Regions from separate parts of the Hymenobacter sp. 5516J-16 genome, predicted to be linked through region 2. Evidence: riboswitches for the same ligand, from Rfam matches in the RefSeq annotation. Region 2 holds a riboswitch; each other region holds the start of a gene.
The links. Region 2 has a riboswitch for S-adenosylmethionine ahead of MUN84_RS24215 (amino acid permease). Riboswitches for the same ligand answer to the same signal wherever they lie in the genome.
Positions count from the first base shown of each region.

Region 1 (7,333 bases), 2.2 Mb from region 2:
AGTTATCGGCGCTGGTGAGGGCAGGCGCGGGGGTTACCGCGAAGTAGCGGGTAGCATTCAGGCGGCGCAGGTCACCGGTCAGGTCTTTCGTGGCAAAGCCGCCCTCGGTTTGGGTGGCCGTAAACGTAGTGGCCCGACTCAGACTGTTGATGTTTAAGGTTAAAGGCCGGTAGGCGGCACCCTGGGCATCAATGCGCCCCAGCGGGAAGGTTAGAGTAACGGCACCACTAGCCGGACGAGCCACGGGGCCATTTACAAAGCTGTTCTCAGAGCCGCCGGTGGGATTGTTAAGTAGCGTCAGCAGGTTTACCGCATCCGTTTGCAGCCGGCCGGCCGTGAGTTGCAGCACGTTGTTTACCGTAACGGGGGTAGCCAGCGTCACGCCCTCGGAGCTGGTGTTGTTGAGTTGCAGGGGTACATCGGCGGCCAGATACGTGCCCGTTGGCGTGCCGCTGGGCACTACGCCCCAGGCTACCCCGCTAATGCGTTGCGGCCGACTCCCGTTTAGCACCATCCGGACGGTACTGGTCCCGGTGGTTTGGGGAACGAAACGAAAAGCACCCTGCACTACTATGTCGCCGGCCACGCGCACTTCGCTCGTGGTAGAGGCAGTCAACACCGCGCCCGGACCGATGATTAGGTTGCCGCGTATGGTCAGGGGGTTAGCTCCGCTGCCAGTGAAGTTGGTAAAAGCCTGCCCAATTCGGTTCCGGAAAACGAGGTTAGGGTAGGTCCGGCCCGCAATGGAAGCTGTGTTACTGGGCTGAGTTTTGGGCCGAAACTCCCAGGTTCCGGCTTCCGTGCCCGCCACGGCGGCCAGGTTTTCCAGCAGGCCTACATGCGGCCGGTCGGTGTAGTGGCGGTAGGTGCCGCCATTGTAGAGGTAGAAATTCGGATTATCGCTCGGAATATCAATTCCGCCTCTGTCACTGGTATTCGTTACAACGCCCTTGTTGTAAATGGCCAAGGCAGTTTCAGCAGCGCTGTTACGAGTCAGGCGTAGGGGCACGGTGCTAGTATTCAGGGCTGATATTTCCAGCAGAATAGAGTCGCCGGTGGCCGGATTTATAGTCAGGGAGCGAACTTCAGCGGTAGGCGTGGTAGCCGGGGCTACGGCCCCGCCGGCATCAAGCACCACGGTGTAGCGGCCCGCAACCTTGTTGTGGTCCAGTAGCACTTCATCGTTGGTGGTGGGCACCGCATCAGCATCCCAGTTAGCCCGGTCAAACCAACTATTTGTGCCGGCGCCCCCATCCCAGCGGACTACGGGCGTAACGACAAAATTGCTGCTCGCGGAGGTGCCGCCGCCCGGACCCGGACTAATCACCGTTACGGGGTAAGTGCCGGCTACCTCCACGTCGGAGGCGGGAATAGCGGCCGTCAGTTGAGTGGCACTGTGCAAGGTAGTAGGCCGCTCAACGCCATTAAAGCGGATGGTGCTTCCATTAATAAAGCCGCTACCGGTAACAGTAAGGGTGAAGCCATTGCTGCCCGCCGCAATGCTAGCGGGACTGAGGCTCGTCAGAACTGGCGTGGGGTTCAGGGCGGAGGTAGCTTGCAGCTGGAAGTTGTCGAGGCGGAAGGTGCCGCTGCCGGAGGTGGCCCCGCTTACCAGCAGCCGCAGCACTAGCGTGTGCTTATAGTCCAGGTCGCTTACCCCAGACAAATCGAGTGTCCGTTCCGCAAAAGCCAGTTCCGGCACGGCCAGCGTGGTAGGAAAGTTTGTGAAGTTAGTGCCGCCGTCGGTGCTGTAGGCCACCGTAATGGTAGTAGCGCCGGTGCTGGAACGGTAGGGCTGCAGGTACAGCTTGTAACCGTAGTAGCTGCTTAAGTTACTACCGCCCAGCGCAAACTGGAAGTACCTGCTATTGGAGCCCGTGGAATTTGCCATCGACAACGCCGGGCCGCTCGAAGCGGCCGTAAAGGCACCAGCACCCGTAGCCGTACCCGGGCTAGTAGCAAACGCCTCCGTTGAAGAGGCCGCCGCCGTAACGCCCGCCGCCGTAACGGGCGTAAGCGCATCATACCGAGTACCCGAGTTAAAGTCGAAGCTGACAAGGGTACTGGTTGTCTGACCCTGAGTCAGCAAAGGCAACATCAGCAGAACAGCGCAGATAAGAAACAGATGAACACGCTTCGCGACGGCCATAAACACCATATTTGTACCTATTGAATGATTAATATTCCTGTTACTTTTTTAAAGTTTAACCAAAGATATATAAGAATATAAGTTACAGGGTACCCGGTAGTAATTCATCCGAGAGCTGCCCATAAAAGCATATCGCAAAAGCGGCCAACCTCAGCATACTGCCTGTACCGAATGGTCATAAAAAAACCTCTCCGTTGAATACAGAGAGGCTTTTTTGTTGCGAAGCGAAAAGATACCAGCGCTTATTCTTTTTCAAGGCGCAGCTCAGCACCCTCGGGGCTACGGAGCGTGAGCTTGTCGTCGGTGAGCGTTACTACGTCGAAGGTGTTGCTCTGGGCAGCTCCATCAGGCGTCATAGTGATTTTCTTACCGGCCTGGTCAAACTCATACTTGCCATTTACGGCACCAGCAGGAGAGGTCATGTTATACTGCTTGTTGGCAAAGAAGGTGATGCGCTCATCCTCCTGAGCATCCGTCTGTTTTACTTTGTCACCGCTGGCGCTCAGCTCTTTATCGGTTTTCCAAACTTTGCTTTCGGTGCCATACAGCATGTTCACGCCTTCTACTTTGCCTTCTTTGCTGCCGCAGGAAGCAGTGAAAAGTACCAGTAACATGAGCAGGCTAGCTAGGTAGCGCAAGGGAGCGGAATTAGTTTTCATGGGGCAGGGAGATAAGTTAAAATGAGGGAGAAATACCACCAAGCAGGACACTTGGTATTGCGCCTCTTACGGGGCAATTCCGCAAGATGTTCAGCCTAGAATTATGCGCATGCGCCGGATACAACTTATTGTTGGCCTTGGCGTAAGAGCCAAAACCGACGCCCTTTTCCTGCCCTGCAAGTCGGTCGTTTCTTCCACATTTACTTGCATTTACCACTATGGGACTGTTTGATTTCCTTTCCAACGACGGCGAAAAAAAACCCGTTGCTCCTGCTCCTAAACCTGCCGCTGGCGGCGCCACCGATTTCTTCGGCAACGCTAACCAGCCCGCTGCCCAGCCGGCAGCTGCTCAGGCCGACAAATACACGGTAGTAAGCGGCGATTCGCTTTCTAAAATTGCCAAGAACCACTACGGTGACGCCTCCAAGTGGCATCAGATATACGATGCCAATAAGGCAACCATCGGCGCCAATCCCGACCACATTGAGGTAGGCCAGGTGTTGACTTTACCTAAGATTTAAGCCTAGGCTATATCTAGAAATTATCCTAAAAAGCCACTCATAAACGAGTGGCTTTTTTTGTGGCCTACCCATGCTTTTTCGTACGAGTATGTTTGCGGTAACGGACAGGCGCATGCCAAATTTTTCCGATAACGTAGAGAGTTGTAGTTCTTGCAACTAGCTTTATGAGATAGAGCAACGGATACTTTGTGTTTGAAAATCAGCGGCTTGAATCGTCGTATTGGCTTTAGCACCTTCTAAGGGCTGTAGTCAGCCACCGCGGTAAAAAATTTTGCTACCCTATTGCATATATCAAAACCGCTGCTATACCTTTGCAATACCAACCCGGTACTCCCCCGCTCGCGGCGGGGTAGTTTTCATAAGATTTATACAGAAGCGGCGAGAGAACAGGCTCCCTGACCCGCTGGCAACCTTCGACCGCGCGAAAGGTGCCAATTCCTGCCCGACCAGCTTAGCTGGCGGGGCATATAACTCAGGAGTACCATGGAAAACACCCTCGCTTTCGCCCCTTTCTACCCCACTGCCTTGGTCGCTTTGTTGCGCCCTACCAGGTCGTGGGGTTTCTGTGTTTCGGTAGCTGCTCCAGCTTTCCGGCGAATGCGAATGCGCTGCTGTAGCGCGTGTTGTTGCTGTTGCTAGCCTGGCTCCCGGCTAGCTAATCCCTTCCTCTTTCTTGGCCTGATTCTGCGGTGACCCACAGTGGCACCCGAGGCCCGCCTGCATCCCCAATCAGCTTCAGAAGCACTTTCTGACTGGTTCCGGTGCGGCCCCCGCTGCGCCTCATCGTGGCTTTCTCTTCGCGTTTTCGCTCCCTCATTTCCTGTCCAAACGGTCTTTAACCCAGCCTTGCCATGTCCACGCAGAACCTCCACTTCGAGACCCTACAACTCCACGCCGGCCAGCAGCCCGACCCCGTAACTGGTTCCCGCGCCGTACCGCTCTACCAAACTACCAGCTACGTGTTCAAAAATGCCGAGCACGGGGCCAACCTGTTTGCCCTGAAGGAGTTCGGCAACATCTACACCCGCCTGATGAACCCCACCACCGACGTGTTCGAGCAGCGTGTGGCGGCTCTGGAGGGCGGAGTAGCAGCTCTGGCGGTTTCCTCGGGGCAGGCGGCGCAGTTCATTGCCCTCAACAACATTCTGCAGGCCGGCGACAATTTTGTGAGCACCACGCACCTGTATGGCGGCACCTACAACCAGTTCAAGGTAGCGTTTAAGCGCTTGGGTATTGAGGTGCGCTTCGCCGATGGCGACCAGCCGGAGAAGTTTGAGGCCCTGATAAACGAGAATACCAAGGCCATCTACCTGGAAACCATTGGCAATCCGAGCTTTAGCATCCCGGACTTTGAGCGCATTGCCGCCATTGCCGACAAGCACGATCTGCCCCTCATCGTGGACAATACGTTTGGTGCGGGCGGCTACCTGTTTCGGCCCCTGGAGCACGGCGCCCACATTGTGGTAGAATCGGCGACGAAGTGGATTGGCGGCCACGGCACCTCTATTGGGGGCGTGATTGTGGACGGCGGCACATATGACTTTGGCAATGGCAAGTTCCCGCAGTTTACGGAGCCTTCCGAGGGCTACCACGGGCTGGTGTTCAATGATGTATTCGGGAAAGGCGGGCCGTTTGGCAACATTGCCTTTATCATTCGGGCCCGGGTGGAAGGCCTACGCGACTTCGGTCCTTCCCAAAGCCCATTTAATGCCTGGCAGCTGATTCAGGGCCTGGAAACGCTGAGCCTGCGCGTAGACCGCACCGTAGAAAACGCCCTGCGCGTGGCTACCTGGCTGGAGCAGCACCCGCAGGTAGAAGCCGTGAACTACCCCGGCCTCAAGAGCAGCCCCTACCACACCCTGGCCCAGAAATACCTGAAGCGCGGCTACGGCGGGGTGCTCACCTTCGCCATCAAAGGCTCCAAGGAAACGGCCACGCAGTTTATTGATAATCTGAAACTGGTCAGCCACCTAGCCAACGTGGGCGACGCCAAAACGCTCATCATTCAGCCCTCGGCTACTACCCACCAGCAGCTTTCCGAAGAGGAGCAGCGCGCCGCCGGCGTGACGCCTACCCTCCTGCGTCTCTCGGTGGGCATTGAGCATTTTGATGATATCCGGGCCGACCTGGCCCAGGCCTTTGACGCGGTGCGCAATGTAGCCGCTCAGCCCACTGATGCGGCCGGTAGCACGCTGTTGCCGGAGCCAGAACTCGAACACGCCGCTACGCTGGAAGTCTAGCACTTGAGAGGGGTTGATGTCCGGCGGCAGGTGAGAGAGCCGCCGGGCAGCAGCTTCCAGCCACGCGGTAAGCGGGCCGGTGCCGACGTTTTTTGTGAGAGAGGAACCATCGGAACATACGCCGCCCGCACCTGGCCGGGGCGGAGCCGGGCAGAATCGGCTCCGCCTGCGGGCTAAGATATAATCGAATGAACCCGAATGCCGCGCGAAGTTTCCTTTCGCGCATGGTTAAACGCTCCTCGTTGCCCTGGCGCGCCCCTGGCAACTACCCGCGAAGCAGCTTCCGACTTCGCTTTCCTTTGAACCGCGCTCCTTATTCCATGTCTTCCGAAGAACCACACCTGTTCCGTCTGCCCCGGCCCCTGCGGCTGGAAAGCGGCGCTGCCCTACCCCGGGTGGAGGTTACCTACCATACCTACGGCCGCCTCAACGCGGCCCGCGACAATGTGGTGTGGGTGTGTCACGCCCTCACGGCCAATGCCGATGTGCTAAGCTGGTGGCCCGGTTTATTTGGCGCGGGTTGTCACTTCGATCCGGCCGACTGGTTTATTGTGTGTGCCAACGTGTTGGGCTCCTGCTACGGCACTACCGGCCCGCTTACCCCGGACCCGCTCACGGAGCACCTAGCCTACCAGCACTTCCCGCTCCTGACTATTCGGGATATGGTGGCTGCGCACGAGGCCCTGCGGGAACATTTGGCCCTGACGTCGGTGCACACCCTCATTGGCGGTTCGCTAGGGGGGCAGCAGGCGGTGGAGTGGGCCGTACAGCGGCCCGAGCTATTCGAGAACCTGGTGCTACTGGCTACCAGCGCCCGACATTCGGCCTGGGGCATTGCCTTCAATGAAGCCCAGCGCCTGGCCATTTTCGCCGACCCTACTTACGAAACGGCTACCCCCACGGGCGGCGCGACGGGCTTGCGCGCGGCCCGCGCCGTGGCCCTGCTCAGCTACCGCAGCCCCGATGCCTACGACCGTACCCAAACGGACCCCGACGAGAGCAAGCTCGACGACTACCTAGCCAGCTCCTACCAGCGCTACCAGGGCGACAAGCTGGTGGCCCGCTTTAATGCCTACAGCTACGTGACCCTGTCGCGGGCCATGGACAGCCACAACGTAGGGCGCCGACGCGGCGGCGTAGCGGCAGCGCTGGGCCGCATCCGGGCCCGCACGCTGGTGGTGGGCATCAGCTCCGACGTGCTGTTTCCGCCCCAGGAGCAGCAGTTGCTGGCCCGCCACATCCGGGGCGCCATGTACGCCGAAATGGATTCGCACTTCGGTCACGACGGCTTCCTGATTGAAACCGCCCAGATTACCCAATTCCTCGAACGATTCTACGTCCAGAGCTATGTCCACTAACGCTGCCTTCGCCGCCTCTGCTGCTTCCCTTGCTTCCACCGCCCAGCCTTGGCGAGTAGGCCTCATTGGGTTTGGGTGCGTGGGCCAAGGCCTTTTCGATATGCTGAATCAGCAGCCTGAGTCCGGTTTTAGCATTGCCCGCATTGTGGTGAAAACGCCCGGCAAGGTGCGGCCCCTACCCCCGAGCGGTTTAAGTACGACGTGCAAGCGGTGCTAGCAGACGATACCCTGGACGTGCTGGTGGAGGTAATTGACGATGCCGACGCGGCTTTTCAGCTAGTAGCCGAGGCCTTGCGCCGGGGCCGCCGGGTAGTCACGGCCAACAAAGCCATGCTGGCCCGCCACCTGCCTGAGCTCATCCGGTTGCAGCGCGAAGGCCGGGGCACCTTATTATATGAGGCCGCCG
Region 1 covers NZ_CP095058.1:1,781,616-1,788,948, forward strand. The annotation lists gene MUN84_RS08795 (T9SS type A sorting domain-containing protein) at 1-2,098, opposite strand, end outside; gene MUN84_RS08800 (lipocalin family protein) at 2,392-2,808, opposite strand; gene MUN84_RS08805 (LysM peptidoglycan-binding domain-containing protein) at 3,027-3,329, shown strand; SAM riboswitch class I at 3,692-3,803, shown strand; gene MUN84_RS08810 (O-acetylhomoserine aminocarboxypropyltransferase/cysteine synthase family protein) at 4,181-5,569, shown strand; gene metX (homoserine O-acetyltransferase MetX) at 5,890-6,927, shown strand; gene MUN84_RS08820 (hypothetical protein) at 6,917-7,144, shown strand; gene MUN84_RS08825 (homoserine dehydrogenase) at 7,138-7,333, shown strand, end outside.
Region 1: it holds a riboswitch for S-adenosylmethionine, as region 2 does, so the genes downstream of both, MUN84_RS08810 (O-acetylhomoserine aminocarboxypropyltransferase/cysteine synthase family protein) here and MUN84_RS24215 (amino acid permease) in region 2, are expected to answer to the same signal.

Region 2 (7,333 bases):
GGTGAGGCTTTTTTATGTGGTTGAGAGCCGTATCTACGCAACTTGCCGCCGCGCTTCTTGCCCTAGCTTGCTGTGCCGCTTGCCGTAGCCAAAGTAGATAGCCAGCCCGATGGCCAGCCACACGGCCAGGCGCAACCAGGTTTCCCAGGGCAGGGACACCATCATTACCAAGCAGGTTAGGATGCCCAAGATGGGCACCAGCGGCACCAGCGGCGTGCGGAAGCCGCGGGGGCATTGGGTTCTTTCTTGCGCATGATAAGCACGCCGATGCACACCATCACGAAGGCCAGCAAAGTGCCGATAGACGTCATTTCGCCAACTACCGCAATGGGCACGAATCCAGCGAATAGGGCAATAAACAAGCCCAGCAGCAGCCCCGATTGTAAGGGCGTGCCGAACCGCTCGTGCACGCGCGCAAACACCGGCGGCAGCAGCCCATCCTTGGCCATGGCAAAAAACACGCGAGTCTGGCCCAGCAAATCCACCAGAATTACGGAGGTGTAGCCGATGATGATGGCCAGAATAACGGCCGACGAAAGCCAGGCGTAGGGCGTTTTCTCGATGGCAATGGCTACAGGGGCGGCACTGTTTTTGAACTCGGTGTAGTTAGCCAGGCCCGTGAGTACGTGTCCAAATAGCACAAACAGCACCGTACAAATCAGTAGGGAGCCGATGATGCCGATGGGCATGTTTTTCTGCGGATTCTTGGTTTCCTGGGCCATGGTGGCCACAATGTCAAAGCCGATGAATACGAAGAACACCACGCCCGCCCCGCGCAGAATCCCACTCCAACCAAACTCCCCGAACTCCCCCGTATTCTGCGGAATGTAGGGCTGATAGTTGGCGGGGTCGATGTACTGCCACCCTAAGGCAATAAACACGAGCACCACCGACACTTTTAGCGTAACCACAATGGCGTTAAACCACGCTGAGCCTTTGGTGCCGCGCACTACAATCAGTGTGATAATCAACACAATAAGCATGGCCGGAATATTTACCAGACCATGTACTTCGGTGCCGTTGGCCAACTTGGCCGTCTCGAACGGCGACATCACCAGCTGCGGGGCAGGTGAATGTTGTACTTGCTTAGAAACTTCAGCAGATACTGCGACCAGCTAATGGACACGGCCGCCGCCCCCACAGAGTATTCCAGAATCAAGTCCCACCCGATAATCCAGGCAAACAGCTCGCCCATGGTAGCGTAGGCGTAGGTGTAGGCCGAGCCAGCCACGGGCACCATGGCGGCAAACTCAGCGTAGCACAGGGCTGAGAAGGCGCACCCCACGGCGGCTACCACAAACGAGAGCGTCACGGCCGGACCGGCATTGTTGGCGGCAGCAATGCCGGTCAGCGAAAACAGGCCCGCGCCGATAATTACCCCAATGCCAATGGCAATCAGGCTGAAGCCGCCCAGACTTCGTTTTAGGGTGTGGGCGCCGGTTTCGGCCGCCTCCTGCCGTAGCAGTTCCAATGATTTTTTGAGCATAAAAAGCAAGCGCCAACTTCCTGGTTGGCTGGTAAAAAAGAGTTCGGTTGTAGGACTACTCCAGGTGCCGACGGAAGGCATTGCGCACTAAGTCCGCTTGGTTATTAAACTAGGCTGTGGCGGTGCGCAAAAAATGCAAGCCAACAATTAAGCGGCTCTTAGACCGAAGCCACACCCCCAGAGAAAAACCACGGGCAACCTCACTACTACCTGTTTAGGCCAAGTAGCCATGCCGGTTACGCGGGTAGGCGACTTAACTTCAGCAGCAACAACACCCGCTGCCACACCACCGCTGCTCTCGGGCAGACGCGCGGAAGCGAGCAGTAAAAACTACGAAACGGGCACGACGGCAGGGGCAAAAGTCCACGGCTTGTTGTTTTTATATGGTCAGGAATTGGCACCGTTCCAGCAGTTGCGGATGGTTGCCGACGCGTCAGTGAGCCTGTCTCTCAGCGCCTCTGTATAAAAACAATCCTTTGGGCTAGAAAGAATTGATGGGGCAAAGGTAGAACCGGAATGCGGGTCCTGCAAACGAGAAGCTCAACGCCCGGTTTACCCTACCTACCGGCCTGGCTCAGGACCCAGGCAATAGATAAAACAACTATCTCTCTTACCTACTAACTACTTGACCGCAAGCACCTTATACGCAACGATGTATTTTCTTGGGCAAGGTTTAACCTAAAAATTTAAATTTTTTCAGAACCTGTTAAGCTCCCCTTCTGGTCAAAGTTGGCATCTGAGTTGCCTACTGACGTAGCAGAAGCACAAAAGCCTGTTCCGGACCACGGCCTGCTTCTTTCACTGAATTTAACCTATCCAACATAGCCATGAAAAAGCTCCTCGTTCTCTTCGCCGCTTTCTCCTTTTCCGTTGCCGCCGCCTCGGCCCAGACTACGCCCGTAAAAGCGGCCCACGGCCAGCACCACAAGGGCGCCAAAGCCAACAAAACGCCCGAGCAGCGCGCCGAGCAAAAAGCCAAGAGCCTAAGCCAGAAGCTCGGCCTCACGGCGGCCCAAACCGAGCAGGTGCGTCAGCTGCACTTAGCCCGCTTCCAGGAAATGCGGGCCCAGCGCACCCAAACGGCCTCGGCCGCCGATAAGCAGCAGCGCCACCAGGCCATGAAAGCCAGCAAGGATCGGTACGAAGCCCAGCTCAAGCAGATTTTGAGCGCCGAGCAGTACACTAAGTATGCGCAGCTACAGGCACAAAAGCAGGCCAAGCACAAAGGCCAGCACGAGCAGCGCAAAGCCAAAAGCTAAACCTGTTGTTCCCTAAAAAAAGCCCCGTTTCCTTGCAGGAGATGGGGCTTTTCTGTTGGTGTAGCATCCGCGTGTACTGGCTTTAGGCTGAGTGGGGCCAGCATTCATTGAGCTGTTCAGGTCACGGGAACAGGGGTAGCGGGGGTAGCTTCGTTGGCGGCGTGTAGCCACCGCAGGCGGTAGCAGTTCATGGCCGTATCACCGAGCTGCTCTAGCAGGCGGTAGTTGGCCACGGCGCCCACGGCGGCCCCAATGACGGGCACCAGTTGGGCCATCTTGGCTAAGTCGATGTAGTCGCGGTACTCCTGTTGGAAGGTGCGCCAGTCGAACTCGTGCACGTCGGTGGGCAGGGTGTGGCGGTAAGCGTCCCAGTTGGCCACGCGCTGGTACACGTCGTTGCGAGTGTGCTGGCTGCTGAACGCCAGTTGAAAGATGTGAAGCAAAAACAGGCGCTCAGTATAGTCGCGCACATCGTAGCCATACAGCGCCGCTACGTCGAACAGAAATTTTAGCTTCAGGCCCAGCAGCAGCGGAAAGTCGGCCAGCCCGAGCAGGAAGCCACCGGCCCCGGTCACGGCGCCCTCGGCGGCAGCCGTGTTGCGGTAGTAGCGCAGGGTGCTGCGCACGGCCGCCTCCCGCTCGGCCAGCGTGGCTGTTGCCTCCGGGCGGCGGGTGGTGTGCGTGGAGCCGAAGAGCACCCCGCGCACCGTTTGCTTAATGGCCGTCGTAATGGCCGCGTGCACCTTCTCCGGTAGCAAGGCATTGAGCCGAGCCTGGGCCCGCCGCGTCAGGCGGCCTAGCAAGGTAGGCTTCTGCTGCATGCGGCGCTGCCAGGCGCGCAGTTCCGTAAGCGCCGGTTCTTCTAGTGCAGCCATACGAAAAGGTGCTTCCGCCACGTACACAAGGTTAGTCTACGGCTTGCCTTGAAGATACAGAATCTCCCGGTTCATAAAGATGGTATCGGGGCCAGGATAACGCTCATTATAATCAAGCTCAACCTTGTACATCCACTCGTGGGCCTTTATTTCGCCTGATTTAACATTCTTCGCAGTTGGGGTGAACCGCACGATGCCGGTGTCGCCAACCATTACTGCCGTGTCGTAGGCGGGGCTTTCTAGGGAAGGACGGTACGTGATGCGGATTGTACGCGGCTTGCTTTCAGCCGGAGCAATGGCAGCCAGCACCCGCGGGTCCACATAGACCCGGGTGGAAAATTCCTGCCCCGTAAGCACGGTGTCACGGCCGCGGGAGCTGACGGCGCTGGCCGTTGGCGGCGGTGGTGGGGTAGCCTGAGCCTGCACGGCCCGTTTTTCAGAATCGGCGGAGCAGCCGGCCAGGAGCAAAGCGCAACCTAGCGCGAGAAATAGGTAGTTCATGGATGGTGCTTAATCAGAGGCTGAGGGCTGACGCAAGCTATAGATGCGCTCAATTATTTCGACCACCTTCAGGCCTTCCAGGGCATTAGTGGTGGCACAGCTGCGGTTTTGAATGGTGTCGACTACGTTTTCAATTACCTGCACGTGGTTGGCCGCGCTACCCTGATAAGAGCCGTAGTTGTTCGCGGGGTTGGTGGGGGTAGCGGAGGCAGTTGGTAGTCGCGCAGGTGGCAGTAGTCCACTTTGTCGAGGTATTGGCCGCCGAGGCGGAGGCTGCCGTGCTCGGCGACTACCGTCAGGGAGCTTTCCAGGTTTCGGTCCCAGACGGCCGTGCTGTACTGGAGCGTGCCGCTACCCCCGCGCACGAGGTCGAAGGTTACCAGGCCGCTATCCTCGAACTCCGTGAGGTTCTGGTGGTTGAAGTCGCGGAAGCGGGCCGAGATATTGGTAATGTCGCCAAATACCCAGTACAGCAAGTCAACGAAATGACTGAACTGAGTAAACAGCGTGCCTCCATCCTGAGCTTGGGTGCCGCGCCAGCCGCCGGGGCGGTAATAGCGGGCGTCACGGTTCCAAAAGCAATTGAGCTGCACCAGATACACCTGTCCCAATTTACCTGCCCCGTAGAGTTGCTTGAGCCAGGCAGCCGGCGGCGAATAGCGGTTTTGCATCACCCCAAACACCAGTCGGTTCATTTGTGCCGCTGCGTGCACAATGGCCTCTGCATCTACTTTGCACAAGGCCATGGGTTTCTCAACGACGACGTGCAGCCCTGCTCGCAAACCGGCTATAGCTTGAGGCGCATGCTGGTAATTTGGTGTAGCTATAGTTAATACATCAGCGTCAGAACCGCCCCTAAAGTATTCATCCAGAGTAGAGTACAGCGGCACGCCGGGAAATTCAGTGGCTAATGCCGGAGCCAACGCCGGGTCTGTATCGACTAAGGCCACGAGGGTAGCGCCTGGATGGCGGGCCACCAATGCCGCGTGCCGGCGGCCAATGTGGCCCACTCCACAAATAACGAAACGAACAGCAGCACCAGAATCAGCCAAGGCAGAGGAAGTAAACGCGGCGGGAACATCGCCGCCGCAAGCTCCGAAAAAACCACGGCTTATCGATGCAAAAAGCCCGTAGCGCCTACTATGGCACTACGGGCTCCAGGGGTTTCCTTACTGGAAAGCGGGTACAGTGACGTTACAACAGCCGCTTCAGCTCATTGAAGTTATTGTTGCTTACGTTTTTGCCGGTGCAGCCTAGCTGTTGGGCACTGCGCTGAATGCTTTGGATGCGGGAGCCGGGATTGGGGTGAGTACTCAGAAATTCGGGGTGCCCGCCGCACCTTGCTTTTCGGCCTTGATGAAGAAGCCCGCGGCCCCGTCGCAGGAGTAGTAGCGGGTGCCGTTGAGGTAGATAGTGGAGTACTTATCGGCTTCGGTTTCAAAGCTGCGGCTGAATTTAAGCTGGCCCAACCCGGCCGCAATTTGCACCAGCTGGTTGGAGGAGCGGTTACCCAAAATCAGGCCCAGTAATAGGCTAGTGCCGTATTGCTGCTGAAGCTGTTGGGTGCTGTGGCGGCGGTCGGCGTGGGCAATTTCGTGGCCCAGCACCCCGGCCAGCTGGTTTTCATTGTCCAGAAATTTAATCAGTCCCGAAAACACATAAATGTGCCCCCAGGCGTGGCAAAAGCGTTTTGCGTCTGGTCATCCTTGATGATCTGCACGTCCCAGGGAATTGGGTGCGGTACTTCAGGTTGCCGTTGTCGAGGACGCGCTTTACTACCCCATCGAGGAGCTGGTAGGCACGAGGGTTGCGGGAGCGTTCCAGCAGCTGCCCTTGGCGCGGTAAAGCGAGTCGGTTTGCTTGGCCACCTGGGCCCCGAGGGCAATATCCTGGTTGATGGAAAACAGGTTGATGCCCTGGTGGGGTTTGTTGATGGCCGCCGTGGTCAGCCCGGCAACCACGGCCAGGGGAAGAAAAAACTTCAGGAAGGAAGGACGCATAGTACAACGAGGGGAAAATATGACGGAGGTAGTACGAGAAAAAGAAAAAACAGTGCCAGCAAAATACCTACCTGGTTTGAGCCGCTGCTGCCTGCTCTATAAGACGAGTAAAACCGGCCTATGCTTCTGCCCAGTTGCGCACCACTTCTGCCACGTAGGCTACCTGCTCAGGCCGTAGCGTAGGGTGAATGGGCAAGGAGAGCACCGTGCGGCACAACCGCTCGGCCACCGGAAACTGCCCGGCTTGGTAGCCTAGGTACTGGTAGGCGGGCTGGGCATGCACCGGCACCGGATAATACACGGCGCTGGGCACGCCGTGGGCCGCCAAGTGCTGCTGGAGCGCGTCACGCCGGCCGGGCTCGTCGGCCACGGTTATGGTGTATTGATGAAACACGTGCGTACTCCGGGAGTCACGCTCCGGCACCTCTACGCCGGACACCGGGGCCAGCGCCGCATCGTACTGGGCCGCTACCTGCTGGCGGGCGGCGGTCCACTCCGTGAGGTAGCGCAGCTTTACGCTGAGCAGGGCGGCCTGAAGGGTGTCGAGGCGGGAGTTGAGGCCAATCTGCTCGTGGTGGTACTTGCGGCTCTGGCCGTGGTTGGCAAGCTGGCGCAGGGTAGCGGCGCGCCCGGCGTGGCGGGTAAACAAGGCTCCCCCGTCGCCGAAGCCGCCAAGGTTTTTGCTGGGGAAAAAGGAGGTGGTGCCTACCTCCCCTACCGTGCCGGCCCACCATGTTTCGCCGCTGCGAGCTGTAAACTGGGCGCCAATGGCCTGGGCGTTATCCTCAATTAAGGCAACTCCACGTTCATCAGCCATATGGCGAAGTACCTCCAAATCAGCACATTGCCCAAACAGGTGCACAGCTACTACAGCTCCGGTACGGGAAGTTAGGGCGGCGGCAACGGCGGCGGGGTCGAGGTTAAAGGTGCCGGGCAGCACGTCCACCGGCACGGGCCGCAGCCCCAGAACGGCCGCCGCCTCCAGGGTAGCTACGTAAGTGAAAGCGGGCACAATGACCTCGGCTCCGGCCGGCAGCTGCAGGCTCATCAGGGCCAGCTGCAGGGCGTCGGTACCATTGGCGCAGGGTAATACGTGGGTGCCCCCGAGGTAGGTGCTCAGTTCCTGAGCAAATTTGCCCACAGCGGGACCCTGAATAAAGGCCGCTTCCTCCAGGGTACGCGCCACGGCGGCATCCAACTCAGCCCGAAGCG
Region 2 covers NZ_CP095058.1:4,121,948-4,129,280, reverse strand. The annotation lists gene MUN84_RS24225 (amino acid permease C-terminal domain-containing protein) at 34-165, opposite strand; gene MUN84_RS24220 (APC family permease) at 177-1,052, opposite strand; gene MUN84_RS24215 (amino acid permease) at 1,052-1,486, opposite strand; SAM riboswitch class I at 1,863-1,955, opposite strand; gene MUN84_RS20445 (DUF4890 domain-containing protein) at 2,314-2,745, shown strand; gene MUN84_RS20440 (EcsC family protein) at 2,862-3,620, opposite strand; gene MUN84_RS20435 (hypothetical protein) at 3,657-4,121, opposite strand; gene MUN84_RS23280 (hypothetical protein) at 4,131-4,265, opposite strand; gene MUN84_RS20430 (Gfo/Idh/MocA family protein) at 4,256-5,173, opposite strand; gene MUN84_RS20425 (M48 family metalloprotease) at 5,435-5,779, opposite strand; gene MUN84_RS20420 (hypothetical protein) at 5,897-6,121, opposite strand; gene MUN84_RS20415 (DegT/DnrJ/EryC1/StrS family aminotransferase) at 6,240-7,333, opposite strand, start outside.

Region 3 (7,333 bases), 300 kb from region 2:
GCGCTTCCTCGCCCTTAATGTCGTTGAGGTTCAGCTCGGCAATCAGGGACAGGTCGTAGCCTAGGTCCTCGCTGCGCTGGGCCAGCGTTTTCACGTAGTCCCAGTCGGCGCGCATGTTTTCGTCCTCTACGTTGCGCAGCCACCCGCCAAAAACGGGCATCCAATATCCGTACCGCATGGCTTAGTGAATAGAAGCCGCTACCGGCTGTTGGGTGGAGAATACGGCATCAGTGGCCGCCGGCTGGCTACCGGGGTTGGGGCGCCAATCTGGGTTTCGAGGTAGTCCACAAAGCGGGCGTAGGGGTCGAAGCCTACCACGTTCACGGCGTCGGCCACGAAGTTGGACAGGGCGTTGATGTCGTAGAACAGTACGTCGCCGGTGCGGTCGTCAATCAGGTACTCGATGCCTCCCACGTCGATTTTGGCGGCGGCCACAATGCGCTCCACGGCTTCCACTACCTCAGCCGGGGGCGTGAAAGCTTCTACCTGAATGCCTTTCTTGGGGGCCTCGGTGAGGCAGAAGTCGCCGGCGGCGGGCTCCTCCGGAATCTGGCAGATTTCGGCGGGGCACAGGTTGAAGCTCTCCCCAGTGGTGTACACCTTCATGGCGTAGAGGAACTTGCCGTTCAGAGTTTCCACGCGGTGAATGTTGCCGCCGCGGGGCGTCACGTACTCCTGCACCAGGGCCGTCTGGTCGATGCCCAGGTCGATTTGCCCGGCCGCCACGGCGGCTTCTACGCCCTCTATCGTGTCGAAGCGGATGATGCCCGCGCCGCTACCCCCGATGTTTACTTTTACCACGATGGGGAATTGCAGCTGGCGGGCCGCATCGGGCACGCGAGAGGCGTGGTTAATTACGAAAGACTTCGGAAACTTCAGGCCCAGCGAGGCAAACAGGCTGAGCTGGCGGGCCTTGTTGGTTTCGATGGCCGTAGCGCCCGAGCCGTTGATGATGCGGGTACCAATGCGCTCCAGGTGGGTAGCGTAACCGGCCGTATGGAAGATGCCCTGACCGTGGCCGCGCAGGTAGGCCGAGGAGCTCATGCGGTTGACTACCAGCGAGTAGCGACTCTCGGTTTCCAGCGGGTCGAAGAGGTGGTGGGCGGCGTCGATTTTCTCGTAGGGCAGGCCGCGGCGGTCCAGCTCGGCAAACAGAGGCTTAAACCACTCGGGGTGTTCGAAATAAATGCCAATCGGCTTCACAGACTGTGACATGCGAGGAGAATGAAGAACTAGAAAGTAGAAATCAGCGGAAGTTGCCGCCCTCATTCGGGCAGCAAAACAGGCAAGCCCGGACGGGGTAGGGGCTGGCGGAAAGGCGCGGGCAAACCGAGAAACCGGAGCTTGGGTGCGCGAAACGAGGTAGGAAGAAAAGCCCCGCGGGGAAAGTAGCAGCGCTACTGGGCTGGTCTACTTAGGGAGGAAATAGTCAGGTAGTAGTTTTACCAGCAGCGCATTGCGCGCAAAGAGCCAGCGGCAAAAGCAGTACCCAGCGGTTCTTACCTACCCAACCAGCGGCGTACAGACCGCCCAACAACACGTGCCACAACATCCATGCTGTACGGAAGCAGGGGTGGCGGGAGCGGGGGCGAAGTGCGGGAAGCGGTTCACGGTACGTTGTTTTTATATGGTCAGGAGTTGGCACCGTTTCAGTCTTACTGAAGGTTGCCGGCGTTTCGTCGAGCCTGTCTCTCCACGCCTCTGTATAAAAACAATCCTTTCAGGTAAAGAATTGAGTGGGGCAAAGGTAAACCCGCTGGGTCCACACTGCCAAATTTTCTTTGGCCAGTGGCGCTGGCGTCGGGCGAGAGGTCCGGGCAAAGCCTGGTGAGCCATGCCGCGTGCCCCCGAAGCTAGCGGGAGGGAAACCAGTGCAGGCCGCCGGGAGGATTTGCGGGCCAAAAGCTGCGCTACCTACTCCAATTCAGCGGACAAGCCTGGTTGACTTATGCATGTTGATAGTCAGGAAATTATGTTGGGCTGTTATTGAGGTAAAAATGGATGTAATTAATTTTTATTATGAATATTTATATAAATCTTTATACATATTGCTGTTCAATAGGTGCCCGTCGGGCGTGTTCAATTTCCCCACCAGTTATACCGTATTCGCATGAAAAAAACCGGAGTACTCATGGCCGCTCTCCTGACCAGCGGCGCTGCCATTGCGCAGGACAACACCCAAACCTCCACCAGCTACGGCAGCAACAACCGCGTGACGGTGGAGCAAACGGGCCGCTCAAACACGGCCATTGCCCGCCAGAACGACGCGGCCGTGAATGGGGGCAGTAGCAGTGGCAATAATAACGAGGTGACCCAGACCCAGGCCGGCAGCCAGCATGTGGCTCAAACCGACCAGATGGGTAACCGCCAGCAGGCCGTGCAGGTGCAGCTTTCGGATGTGAGCCGGGGCGCTAATGGGGCCCGCATCCGGCAGGGCTCCACTGCCGCGAACAGCGACGGCAACTACGCCAGCCAATACCAGGGGGCTTCAGCCATAGTGCTTCCATTGAGCAGGCAAGCGGGGCCAACTATGCCACCCAAAACCAAAGCGGCCGCAATGCTTTTGCTACCATTTTTCAGAGCACAGGCAATAACAACCGCGCCACTCAGGACCAGAATACCAATGTGTTCGGAGGTACTGCCGCGGCCCGGCAGTTGGGGGCTAACAACACCTCTAGCCAGCAGCAGAACAGCTCTGGCCAGTCGGCCTCGGCTAGCGTGCTGCAGCAGGGCGACAATAATGCGGCCAGCCAGCAGCAGCAGAACCTGAGTGGCATCATGAGCGCCAGCATTGGTCAGCTGGGCAACAACAATGCGGCAGCGCAGGCGCAGAGCAGCCAGGGCAGTGCGTCTTCTTCGGTCTTCATTCAGCAAACCGGCAACAACAACGCCGCTACGCAAACGCAAAACCACTCCGGTTCTTTCGGCACCGTGGCGGCCACGGCCACCCAAACTGGCAACAACAACGCCGCTACCCAAAGCCAGACGGGCGTGATGTCAGTAAGCGCTGCGGCTACTCAGAATGGCAACCGCAACGAGGCCACCCAAACGCAGGTCAATACAGCATTTTCGGGGGCAACTGTTCTGCAGATGGGCAATAACAACACGGCCACGCAGCGCCAGCAAAACGCCGGCTTTGTACAGGCTGCCATTGAGCAGGAGGGTAACCGCAACGCAGCTACCCAGAGTCAGCAAGGGGAGTATCACGAGGCAGTAGTAGAGCAGACGGGCAACCGCAATACGGCCCTGCAGGACCAGCAGGTAGGCGGCTCCGCCAGCTTCCCCACTCGCTCGGGCAACTACGGCTACATCAGCCAGGAAGCCAACGACTCCTACGCCCGCCAGGTCCAGGTAGGAAACAGCAACGATGCCCGCACCTACCAGGGGGCCAGCGGCAACAGCAGCGACGTACTGCAAACCGGCAACGGCAATACGACCATCGTGCGCCAGAACCGGTAGCTGTTTACCTACGTGTTGGTACAAAAAAGGCCCGTCTTCTCAGGGAAGCGGGCTTTTTTCGTGTCCGTGGCGTGGCTTACCGTCTTTCTACACGCCGCTTGGGTCGTGCAGAAATAAAAAGCCCCGGCTCGTCAGCCGGGGCTTGAAATGCAATAGGTGTAGCTCTTGCCGGCAGACACACACCTGTAACGGCCGGCAAGACAAACATACGGAAAATGCGTTGCTGGCGTTATAGTCGAGCTAGGGACCTGTGAACAGAAGGCGCCTAGTGCCGTGCTAGAGCGTCATGCCGAGCCGGAGCTAAAGCAGCTCGTGTAGCGGCTTTGTAATAGTACGTCTAACGTTAGCCACCCGCTGGCTGCTTCGGCGCTGCTTAACGCGCAGCATGCTCGGCCTAGCGTTTTTTGTTGCTCACTGTCCGCTCGTTTTAGGGGTATAGTTACCCGCTGCTTGTGAGGTACTACCTCTCTGGCGGGGGGAGCAACCCGCTGTTTGCCACGAGCTGCTGCCGATAAAAGCGGGCTGCTGGTCGGTGAATACGGGCTGGTGGTGGAACCGGGCGCCGGCCTACCGGCGGCGGTAGTACTTTACCAGCGGTTTGTCGTTTGCCCGCGTTTCTCGTGCCTGTTGTCCTCTCCCGGTTTGCTCCCGTCCTGCTGCTCCACACCCTGATTTGGAGTGTAGTGGGGCTGATTTTGTCTATTCCGCCCCCGGCCAGCCCAGTCCCTTGCCCGGGGTTTTCTGGCTGAAGCAGGCAGCGGTGCTAGGCTTACTTGTGGTTGCATTTTACGCCAATGTGCACTGGGCCGTACCGCGCCTGCTCTACCGCCGGCAGGTGCTGGCTTACCTGGGCGTGGGCGCGGCGGTGGCCGGGGCCGTGCTATGGGCGCATTGGCGTCTGGATGCCGAGCTGGAAGTGCCTCGCCGGCTTTCCGAAGCTCGGCACGCGGCTTTTTCCGCCCGCGACTGGCCGGCTCCGGGCCCACCAGGTCCGCCCAGGCCCCTGATTCGTTTCGGCCAGGCGGGCCCCACGGGCCGGGTGCGCCCGGTCGCCCGCCTGGCCCGCACGGTCCGGAAGGCGAAGCCCGGTTTTTCAACCTCTGGATTCTGCTCACTACCCTGTTTGTGCTGGGGGTAAGCACGAGCGTGGCCGCCGTGCAGAAAAGCCAGCGCGACGAACACACCCGTCAGCTGCTAGAGCAGGCGCGCTTGGCTACCGAGCTTTCCTTGCTGAAGGCGCAAATCAACCCGCACTTTTTCTTTAACACGCTGAATAACATCTACTCCCTTACCTTCATCGACGGAACCCAGGCCCGTACGGCCCTGCATCGCCTGTCCCGGATGATGCGCTACGTACTCTATGAAACGCCCGCCCAAACGGCCCTGCTCAGCCACGAAGTCACCTTCCTGCGCGACTACATCGACCTGATGCACCTGCGCCTGACCGAAGAGGTAAGCGTGGCGCTGGACCTGCCCGAAACCTTGCAGGAAGCGACCATTGCGCCTATGTTGCTGCTCCCCTTCGTGGAAAATGCCTTCAAGCACGGAGTGCGCGCCGGCGCGCCCAGCCGCATACAGGTGGCGCTGCGCCAGTCTGAGGCCGAACCGAACATGGTAGAGTTTGAGGTGTGCAATTCTGTTTTTGCCGAGCGCCCCGATTCCCTGGAAGCCGGCGGTATTGGGCTCACAAACACCCGGCGCCGGCTGGAGCTGCTGTACGCCGGCCGCTACCACTTAACGGTGCAGGAGCAAACCCCAGCCGGAGAGTACCACGTACTGCTCACGCTTCAGCTCTAACGCCTGGCCGGCCGCGGTGGCCCCACCCACTCAGCGTGTTGCCTGATGGGTTCTAGTTGTGTGTATCACATTGTTGCGCTAGTCTATGATCCTGAATTGCATTGCCGTTGATGACGAGCCCCTGGCCCTGAAGCTGGTGTCGGCTTTTATTGAGCAGACTCCCTTTCTGAAGCTGGTAGGGCGCTACAGCAGCGCCGTGGAAGCCCTGCGCGGCCTGCACGAGCCCGGCGCCCACATCGACGTGCTATTTCTGGATATTCAGATGTCGGACCTGAACGGGCTGGAGCTGGCCCGCACCCTGGACCGAGGCAGCAGCGGGGCCCGCACTCCGCGCATCATCTTCACAACGGCCTACAACCAGTTTGCCCTCGATGGCTACAAAGTAGATGCCCTGGACTACCTGGTCAAGCCCTTTGAGTACGATGAGTTTCTGCGGGCGGCCCTGAAAGCCAAAGCCTACTACGAGCTAACCCGCGCCGCTACCCCCGCTGTGGCTCCCGTACCGGCGCCGCCGGCCGAGGACTACCTCTACCTGAAAGTGGAGTACCAGCTGGTGCGGGTGCCGTTTCAGGACATCCTGTACATTGAAGGGCTGAAGGATTACGTGAAGGTGTACCGCCGCAGCGAAACCCGTCCCTTGCTGTCCTTGTCGAGCCTGAAGCTGCTGGAGGAGCGCCTGCCGGCCCGCCAGTTTATGCGCGTGCACCGGTCCTACATTGTCGGGCTTAACCACATCAGCGCCGTTACGCGCGGCACGGTGCATATTGGGGAGGTTACCATTCCCGTCAGCGACGGGTACCGCGAATCCTTCGACCAGTTTTTCAGCCGCTGGAAGTAGCCCGCAGCCATCACCCTCTCAGTCACCTCACGCGGTAGCACCCCGCCTTCGGCGCTGCCGGCTTGCCAGCCCGGGCGGAAACTCAACTGTTCCAGTAAAGCGAGTAAACCATAGTTTCAAGTCCGTCAGGCCGAGCGTTTTGCGCATCGAGCAGAGACGAAGCACCCCATGGCCTGACGCCGGGTAGTCATGTCACGCTGAGCGAGGTCAAGGCCTCCTTCCTTCTGCCTTATTTTAAAAGGTAGCGCCGAAGCACGCCAAATGCTTTGGCGTTACCACTGCACAAGGCGTTAACGGCAACCAGAACCCGCTGCTGGTCAAACTACTCCATGGCTAGGTAGGAAAGAGGAAGGCCCTGAAGAGCAGGAGAATAGTCTATACAGTTTGGGTTTCGGTCGGTTCTCTACCGGGGCTGGTCGGATGGAATCATGAGAGGGGTAGGGGAAAATTAGTTTTAGCGCTGGTAGCCCCCTGCGGAGTTCGTCCCGGCGCACGCCTGGCGGCGGGTCTGAGTAGCAGTGGGGTGAGCTGTTTGGGTGGCAATCGGCAGTTTGTCAAGAAGTTGCCGTTAGCTTTTTTCATCTTTTCCTCCTTTCTTATGAGAAAGTATTTCCTCCTTCGGGCCGGTGCCGCAGTGCTGCTGGGCCTGCTTACGGCCTGCGAAACCCCGAACATCGGGCCCAAAGGCAACAAAAACTGCCGGCCTACAACCGCCACCGATACCACCACAACCACCGGTGCTTCCTAATTCAGCGGGGGCCGGACGTGCCGCCAGCTGCCAGTTGGTGGTATGTGGGTAATGGATTTATTCTTTCCGCTTTTCTGACAGGTATGAGAAGATGTACGCGAATTTCCCGGGTAGTGTGGCTGGCCGTGGCTGGGTTGTGGTTGCTGGTGGCGCCGAGCGCCCGCGCTACCCACATTGTGGGCGGCGAGCTGGATTTGCAGTATCGGTCGGGCAGCTCCTACGCCCTCACGCTCAACCTCTACTTCGATGCCATTAATGGCAGCCCCGGCGCCCTAGATAACAGCATGCAGGCCAGCATCTTCGACAAGGCCACGAACCAACGCATGCAGAACGTGACGCTACCCCTAACCAGCAACACGTTTGTGAGCTATACCAATCCGGCCTGCACCAGCTCCTCGCTCAGCACCCGCAAGCTCATTTATACCGTCAATATCACGCTGCCCGCGGCCACGTACACCAGTCCGGCCGGATACTACGTGGCCGTGGAGCGT
Region 3 covers NZ_CP095058.1:3,820,247-3,827,579, forward strand. The annotation lists gene MUN84_RS18915 (LLM class flavin-dependent oxidoreductase) at 1-178, opposite strand, end outside; gene MUN84_RS18920 (RimK family alpha-L-glutamate ligase) at 199-1,215, opposite strand; SAM riboswitch class I at 1,621-1,712, opposite strand; gene MUN84_RS18925 (hypothetical protein) at 2,237-2,476, opposite strand; gene MUN84_RS18930 (hypothetical protein) at 2,626-3,459, shown strand; gene MUN84_RS18935 (hypothetical protein) at 4,235-4,597, shown strand; gene MUN84_RS18940 (sensor histidine kinase) at 4,585-5,256, shown strand; gene MUN84_RS18945 (LytR/AlgR family response regulator transcription factor) at 5,342-6,094, shown strand; gene MUN84_RS18950 (hypothetical protein) at 6,693-6,842, shown strand; gene MUN84_RS18955 (hypothetical protein) at 6,926-7,333, shown strand, end outside.
Region 3: it holds a riboswitch for S-adenosylmethionine, as region 2 does, so the genes downstream of both, MUN84_RS18920 (RimK family alpha-L-glutamate ligase) here and MUN84_RS24215 (amino acid permease) in region 2, are expected to answer to the same signal.

Region 4 (7,333 bases), 2.0 Mb from region 2:
GACAGGTGCCCGAAAGGCCGTTGAAACAGAACCTGAGCCGCCTGATTGATGCCCCCAGGCCCAGACGGTAGGCTTCCCGGTCGGGCGGCATGGCATCGTAGCGCCAGCCATCGGAGTCGCCCTGGGCCAAGCGCTTGTCTACCACCGGGGCTAGTTCAATAGGCTCGGGGCGCTCCGGCTGAGGATAAATGCGCGCCGCTACCGCCCGCAGGAGCTCGTACGTAGCCTCATCAAAAAACTGGGGCGTGTATTCGGAGGTATCCAGGCGGGGCAGCAGGGCGGCGCGGGTAGCTTCCGTCACGAGGTCGGTCTGGAGCAGGGCACGCACGGTGCCATCGGGGTAGTGAGGGGAAGCCATTCGGGTCGGAAATCAGCCGGTGAGCAAGAAGAACGTAGCCCTACCTGACGAGCTAGGTTGGCGCAAGGTTTCTACTCAACAATAAAAGCTCCTCTTTGACTTAAAAATGAGATGCTTTTGCGCGTAAGGCCCGTTTGCCGCCAACCCGTTAGGCCCACCAAGCCTCGCCCAACAAGCCGGCAAGGCTACCATGCGGCTGTTGACAGGCGTTACTGGTCGCTGCTCATTTTACCACCCGTGACGTGCACCAAGGAGCCAGTCATGAACGAGCCGTCCTGGGAGGCCAGCAGCACGTAGGCGGGAGCCAGCTCTTCGGGCTGACCGGGCGGGCTAGGGCTACCTCGTAGCCGAACTTTTCAATTTCTTCCTGCGGCATGGTGCCGGGGATGTTGGGCGTCCAGACCGGGCCGGGCACCACGCAGTTTACCCGAATGCCTTTCTCGCCGAGGTAGGTTGCCAGGCTTTTGGTAAGGGCATGAATGGCCGATTTGGTACAGGCGTAATCCACCAGAATCGGGATGCCAGTAAGCCCCACAATGCTGCCGGTGTTGATGATGCAGTCGTGCTGCTTAAGGTGGGGTATAGCGGCCTGCGCCATCCAGATGTAGCCCAGAATGTTGGTATCGAAGGTGCGCCGGATTTGCTCTTCGGATATATCCTCGAACTTCTCGGCGCTCATCTGAAAGGCCGCATTGTTGACCAGGATGTTCAGGCCGCCCAGCTCTTTGCGGGTCAGGCGCACGGCCTGCTTGCACTGCTCTGGGTCGCGCACATCTAGCTGTAGCAGCAGGCACTGGCGGTGTTGCGCTTCCACGAGGCGCTTGGTTTCTTCGGCGTCCAGGGTGTTTTCGTTGTAGAGCACCGCTACGTGGGCGCCTTCCATGGCAAAGGCCACGGCCACGGCCCGCCCGATGCCGGAATCAGCGCCGGTCACCAGCGCAATCTTGTCTTGAAGCTTGCCCGCGGCCCGGTAGGTAGAGAAATCCATGGCCGGCTGCAGCTTCATATCGGCTTGCCGGGCAGGGTAGGGCAGCTTCTGCGCGTGCGCCTTCATTTCCTGGGCCGTCGGCCGCTTCACGGGTTGGGGTGCTTCGGTAGCGGCGGCCGCTTTCGTGGCGGCGGGCGTGGCAGCCGACTTTTTACCCGGAGCGGCCTTAGCAGCCGACGGAGCGGGAGTAGATGAGGCAGAAGTTTTCTTGGCAGCCATTTGGGTAGCAAAGTATAGTTGAGGTTTCTGCTTACGCAGATTCCGACCTCAACAGCTAACCGGTATGCCCTTGGTTGGAACAGTCGTTCTGGCGGGGCCTCACCCCCAGCCCCCTCTCCTCAGGAGAAGGGAAGCCACGGCGGTAAGCGGTAATAAGTGACACGTTAGCAAGAAATCGGGGCAATAGCGGCTGGAAAGCTAGGTTAAGCAGTTCCGGACAGCCGGGCCTACAGTGCGTTGAGCCCAAAACCGAAAACCCGCTCCGCCTCCAGTGTTATCCTGCGCTTGCCAAGGACCTTATCACGTAGGAACAGGGCGTTGTTACGTCAATCATTTGCGCGCTGCTCAGGATGACACTGAAGGCAAACCGGAATGGGCCGAGGCTAATTGCTCAAATAAAAACCCGCCCCTGCTTGCGCCGAGACGGGTTTTATATAGCAGATTACGAGCAGGTTAGTGCTTAGTTATTCTGGTAATCAACGGGCTCTTTCACGTCCGCGCCCTGGTCTTGGAGGGCGGGGTAGTCGATGTAGCCCTTATCGCCGGGCACGTAGAAGGTGCTGGGGTCAGGGGTGTTGAGGGCCGCCCCAACGCGGAAGCGCTCCACCAGGTCGGGGTTGGCAATGAAGGGTACTCCGAAGGCAATTAGGTCGGCCTCGTTGTTAGCCAGGGCCTTGTCGGCGGTGTCGTGGGTGTAGCCACCGTTGAGGATGAAGGTGCCGTTGAAAATCTGGCGTAGGTGCGCGGCTACGGCCGGAGTGCCGGGCTTGGCTGCCATCGGGTGACCAGGCAGGGCCTCAATGACGTGCAGGTAGGCCAGGTTGAACTGGTTGAGCTGCTCGGTTACGTAGCTAAAAGTGCGTACTGGGTCCGAGTCGTGGATGCTGGCGCTGCCCTGGGGCGAGAGGCGGATGCCCACCCGGTCGGCGCCCAGTTCGTCGACTACCGCTTGCACTACTTCCAGCACGAAACGGGTGCGGTTTTCCAAGCTGCCGCCGTACTCGTCGGTGCGCTGGTTGGAGCCGTCCTGGATGAACTGGTCGAGCAGGTAGCCGTTGGCGCCGTGAATTTCAGCCCCGTCGAAGCCGGCCAGCTTGGCGTTGCGGGCTGCTTGGCGAAACTGGTCGATTACCCCCGGAATTTCGCTGAGCTCTAGGGCGCGCGGCGTGGGCACATCCTCGAAACCCTGGCCGGTAAAGGCTTTTGCGCCTTCCGGCTTGATGGCCGAGGGAGCTACCGGCAGCTCACCCTTATGGAAGAAGGGGTGCGACACCCGGCCTACGTGCCAGAGCTGGATGAAAATGCGCCCCCGGCGGCGTGCACGGCGTCGGTTACTTTCTTCCAGCCCGCTACCTGCTCCTCGGAGTAAATACCGGGCGTGTTGATGTAGCCCACGCCCTGGGGCGACACCTGCGAGCCTTCCGAAATGATGAGGCCAGCCGTAGCCCGCTGCACGTAATAGGTCACAACGGAGTCGGTGGGCACGTTGCCTTCGTTGGTGGCCCGGCTGCGCGTCATGGGCGCCATGGCAAAGCGGTTGGGCAGGGAAAGCGCGCCCACTTGCACGGGCGTGAAAAGATTGGTGGTTTGGCTCATGATGAAGTCGATGGTTGAGAAACAATGACGTACCGTTTCAGCACCCATCAACTAATGTCTATACACCAATGTTTTCACCGTCCTGACAAAAAGCAAAAACTGTCCTTCCAATGTGGAAGGAAGAATCTGAGTTTCGCCTCTGAATTCCCAGGCTCCTCGTTCCACTTGCAAGGATAGTTCTATAGGGCGTTACTGCTCAACCTATTGCACCACTACCTCCACGCGCCGGTTGCGGGGCGCTGCTGCGGGTCGCGGTTATTGGCCACTGGCCGTGTGCCGCCGTAGCCGCGGGCCGTAAGCCGCACCGGGTCGATGCCCTGCTGCACGAGGTACTGCCGCACCACCCGGGCCCGCTGCTCGGAGAGGCGCAGGTTCAGGGCGGCTTCGCCTACGTTATCGGTGTGGCCGGCTATTTCCAGCTGCATGGTGGGCTGGGCGCGCAGCGTGCGAGCCAGGGCATTCAGGGTAGGGCGCGAGCCGGGCAGCAAAGCCGCCGTGCTCTGGGTAAAGTAGAGGTTGGGCAGCGTTACGGCCGCGCCTTTGCTCAGCGCCGTTAGGTCGGGTAGCTGGGCGGTGGCGGTGTCGGCTTTTGCGGGCGCTGCTCTGGTCACTACCGGCACCACGGCTGATTTAGGTTTGGCCGCAGCTACGGGCGCTGGGCTGCTAGCTGCGCGGGCCGGCTTTGCAATCGGCTTCGGCTTGCCGCCGGAAGCAGCCGCCGGAACGGAGGCCGCGGCCTTGGGCTGGGGCGGCGTAGCCTCCACGAGAAGTAAAATATTGGTGGGCAGAGTGGAGTACAGATTAGCCGCTGGAATGGGCTGCGGTTCGTTGAACGTGTTGAAATCGGGTAGCTGCCAGGCTAGTAGTGCCCGCGAGTCCCGGTCGCTCTGGTAGTATTCCACCCGCAAGGCGTAGTAGCTCCCAGCTTTCATTTTCAGGTGGGTTGTGGAAACCGTTACGGGCTGATCGTGCCAGGAATCCAGCACTTTCTTCCCGCCGATCCAGACGCGCATCCCGTCGTCGGTAGCAATCTGGAAGGTGTACACCCCCGTTACCGGGGCATATACGTGGCCTGCCCAACGCACCGAGAAGTACTCGCCCGGCACGCCCGGTCCCGGCGACACAAAGTGGTTGCCGCTGGGCCCAACAGTCCAATTGAAGTCGATTGCTGCATCGGTGCGAGTCAGCACTAGCTTCTCAAACTTTTTACCCTCGTAGTACTGTCCACGCAAGCCCGAGCCGGCCTGGTGTTGAGCCAGCGTCCAGCTGCTCAGCAGGCATAAGCAGCCCGCTAACAATTTCTGACACAGAGAGGATAGCATCATAGTCGCAGACATCTAACGTATTGACCACAAAATGAACAAAATGCCAGGCCGCACGAACTTTATTCAATGAGCAGGCCCATTCCGTACAACGAACCATTCAGCTAAGCCTATATACTTCTGCGAAGCAAACCGTGCAGCAAGCCACCAACTTGCTGTTGCTACCCGCCTGTAGAAACGCGACACTCCACGTCGTGTCGGTGAGCAGTAAGCATTGGACGATGTGAGTTAAACAACTTCAGCAACGACTGAGACGCGAAGCGTCGCGTCTTCTGCAGGCGTGCAGCCTGAAAGCGAATGCCTCTACCTCCCTCCCAAAACTTCCCGGATTGAATTTCGAAGATTCCAGTTGTATCTTCGCCCTGTTACTTATCCAGAAAGACCGAGGGATTGGGCCCAACGACGTCTTAGCAACCTGAAATAAAACAAGGTGCTAATTCCCTTTCCAGGCCGCTTGGGCGGTTTGGAAGAAGATAAGAACAGGACTCGCGCCCCCACGCGGCTCTTTCTGGATAGGCACTTTTTTGCTGCCGATTTTCTTAGAAGAGCCGATATGTCGACGACCCTCCACCGCCCCCACTCCCGCTGCACGACATCCTGGCCCAGCGCGTCCTGATTCTGGACGGCGCCATGGGCACCATGATTCAGCGTCACAAGCTGGAAGAGGCTGATTTCCGGGGCACCCGCTTCGCGAATCATCCCAAACCCCTGCGCGGCAACAACGACCTGCTCAGCCTCACCCGCCCCGACATCATCAGGGGCATTCACGCCGATTACTTTGCGGCCGGGGCCGACATGGTGGAAACCAACACGTTCAGCGGCACCACCATCGCCCAGGCCGACTACGGCCTGGAGGACATCGTGTATGAGTTGAACTATGAGTCGGCGCGCATAGCCCGGGAGGTAGCCGACGAATTTACAGCTCAGAACCCCGCCAAACCTCGCTTCGTGGCCGGCGCCATCGGGCCCACCAACCGCACTGCCTCCCTGTCACCCGACGTAAACCGTCCCGGCTTCCGGGCCGTGACCTTCGATGAGCTGGCTACCGCCTACCATGAGCAAGTGCGCGGCCTCGTGGAAGGCGGCTCCGACGCCCTGCTCATTGAAACCATCTTCGACACCCTGAACGCCAAGGCGGCGCTGTACGCGGTGCAGAAGTTCTTCGACGAAGGTGGCCGGGTAGTGCCCATCATGATTTCCGGTACCATCACCGACGCTTCCGGCCGCACCCTTTCTGGCCAGACGGTGGAGGCTTTCTGGAACTCCATTCGCCACTTGCCTCTGCTGAGCGTGGGTTTGAACTGCGCCCTCGGCGCCGACCAGCTGCAGGTGTACATCAAGGAGCTGAGCCGCATTGCCGACGTGCACATTTCCGCCTACCCCAACGCTGGCCTCCCGAATGCCTTCGGCGGCTACGACGAGTCGGCCCAGGAATTTGCGGGCGTGGTGGAAAACTACCTCAAGGAAGGCCTCGTGACGGTGGTAGGTGGATGTTGCGGCACCACGCCCCAGCACATCGGCGAGCTAAGCAAGCTGGCGGAGCGGTACGAACCGCGGAGGTTGGCCTCACCCCAACCCCTCCCCGGTGGGGAGGAGCTTAGATTAGCTTCTGCTGATAGGATAACCAACATGTCTGGCACCCCTCCCCACCGGGGAGGGGCCGGGGTGGGGTAACCCGCCTCGCCGGCCTCGAACCGTTCAACATCACCCCCGACAGCCTGTTTGTGAACGTGGGCGAGCGGTGCAACGTGACCGGCTCCCGCGCCTTTGCCCGCCTTATCCGGACCGGTAACTACGAGGCCGCCCTGCAAGTAGCCCGCGACCAGGTGGAAGGCGGTGCCCAGGTCATCGACGTGAACATGGACGAAGGCATGCTCGACTCGGAGCAGGCCATGACCACCTTCCTGCACCTAATTGCCTCGGAGCCCGACATTTCGCGGGTGCCGATTATGCTGGACTCTTCGAAGTGGAGCGTGCTGGAAGCCGGCCTTAAGTGTGTGCAAGGCAAGAGCATCGTCAACTCCATTTCCTTGAAAGAAGGCGAGGAAACCTTCAAGGAGCGGGCCCGCACCGTGCGAGCTTACGGCGCCGCCATGGTGGTCATGGCCTTCGATGAGAACGGCCAGGCCGATACCCTGGAAAAGCGCATCGACATCTGCCGGCGCAGCTACGATATTCTGGTAAATGAAGTCGGCTTCCCGGCCGAGGACATCATCTTCGACCCCAACATCCTGACGGTGGGCACCGGCATGGAGGAGCACCGCAACTACGCCCTAGACTTCATCGAGGCCGTGCGGTGGATCAAGCAGAACCTGCCCGGCGCCCTCACCAGCGGCGGCGTCAGCAACATCAGCTTCTCCTTCCGCGGCAACGATGTAGTGCGCGAGGCCATGCATTCGGCCTTCCTCTACCACGCCATCCGGGCCGGCTTGGATATGGGCATTGTGAACCCCAGCCAGCTGGCCGTGTACGACGAAGTGCCGAAGGACCTGCTGGAATTGGTGGAAGACGTGCTCCTGAACCGTCGCCCCGACGCCACCGAGCGCCTCGTAGACTTCGCCGACACGGTAAAGCAGAAGGACAAAACGGAGGTAGTAGCCGACGCCTGGCGTAGCCTGCCCGTAGCCGAGCGCCTGCAGCACGCCCTGGTAAAAGGTATTACGGAGTTTATTGACGAGGACACCGAGCAGGTGCGCCAGCAAGTAGCCAGGCCACTGGAGGTGATTGAAGGCCCGCTGATGGCCGGCATGAACGTAGTGGGTGACTTGTTTGGCGCGGGCAAAATGTTCCTGCCCCAGGTCGTGAAATCGGCACGCGTGATGAAGAAAGCCGTGGCCTACCTGGAGCCCT
Region 4 covers NZ_CP095058.1:2,110,319-2,117,651, forward strand. The annotation lists gene MUN84_RS10505 (gluconate 2-dehydrogenase subunit 3 family protein) at 1-107, opposite strand, end outside; partial or broken gene MUN84_RS10510 (SDR family oxidoreductase) at 568-1,412, opposite strand; partial or broken gene MUN84_RS10515 (alkene reductase) at 2,026-3,209, opposite strand; gene MUN84_RS10520 (OmpA family protein) at 3,374-4,486, opposite strand; SAM riboswitch class I at 4,850-4,963, shown strand; partial or broken gene metH (methionine synthase) at 5,114-7,333, shown strand, end outside.
Region 4: it holds a riboswitch for S-adenosylmethionine, as region 2 does, so the genes downstream of both, metH (methionine synthase) here and MUN84_RS24215 (amino acid permease) in region 2, are expected to answer to the same signal.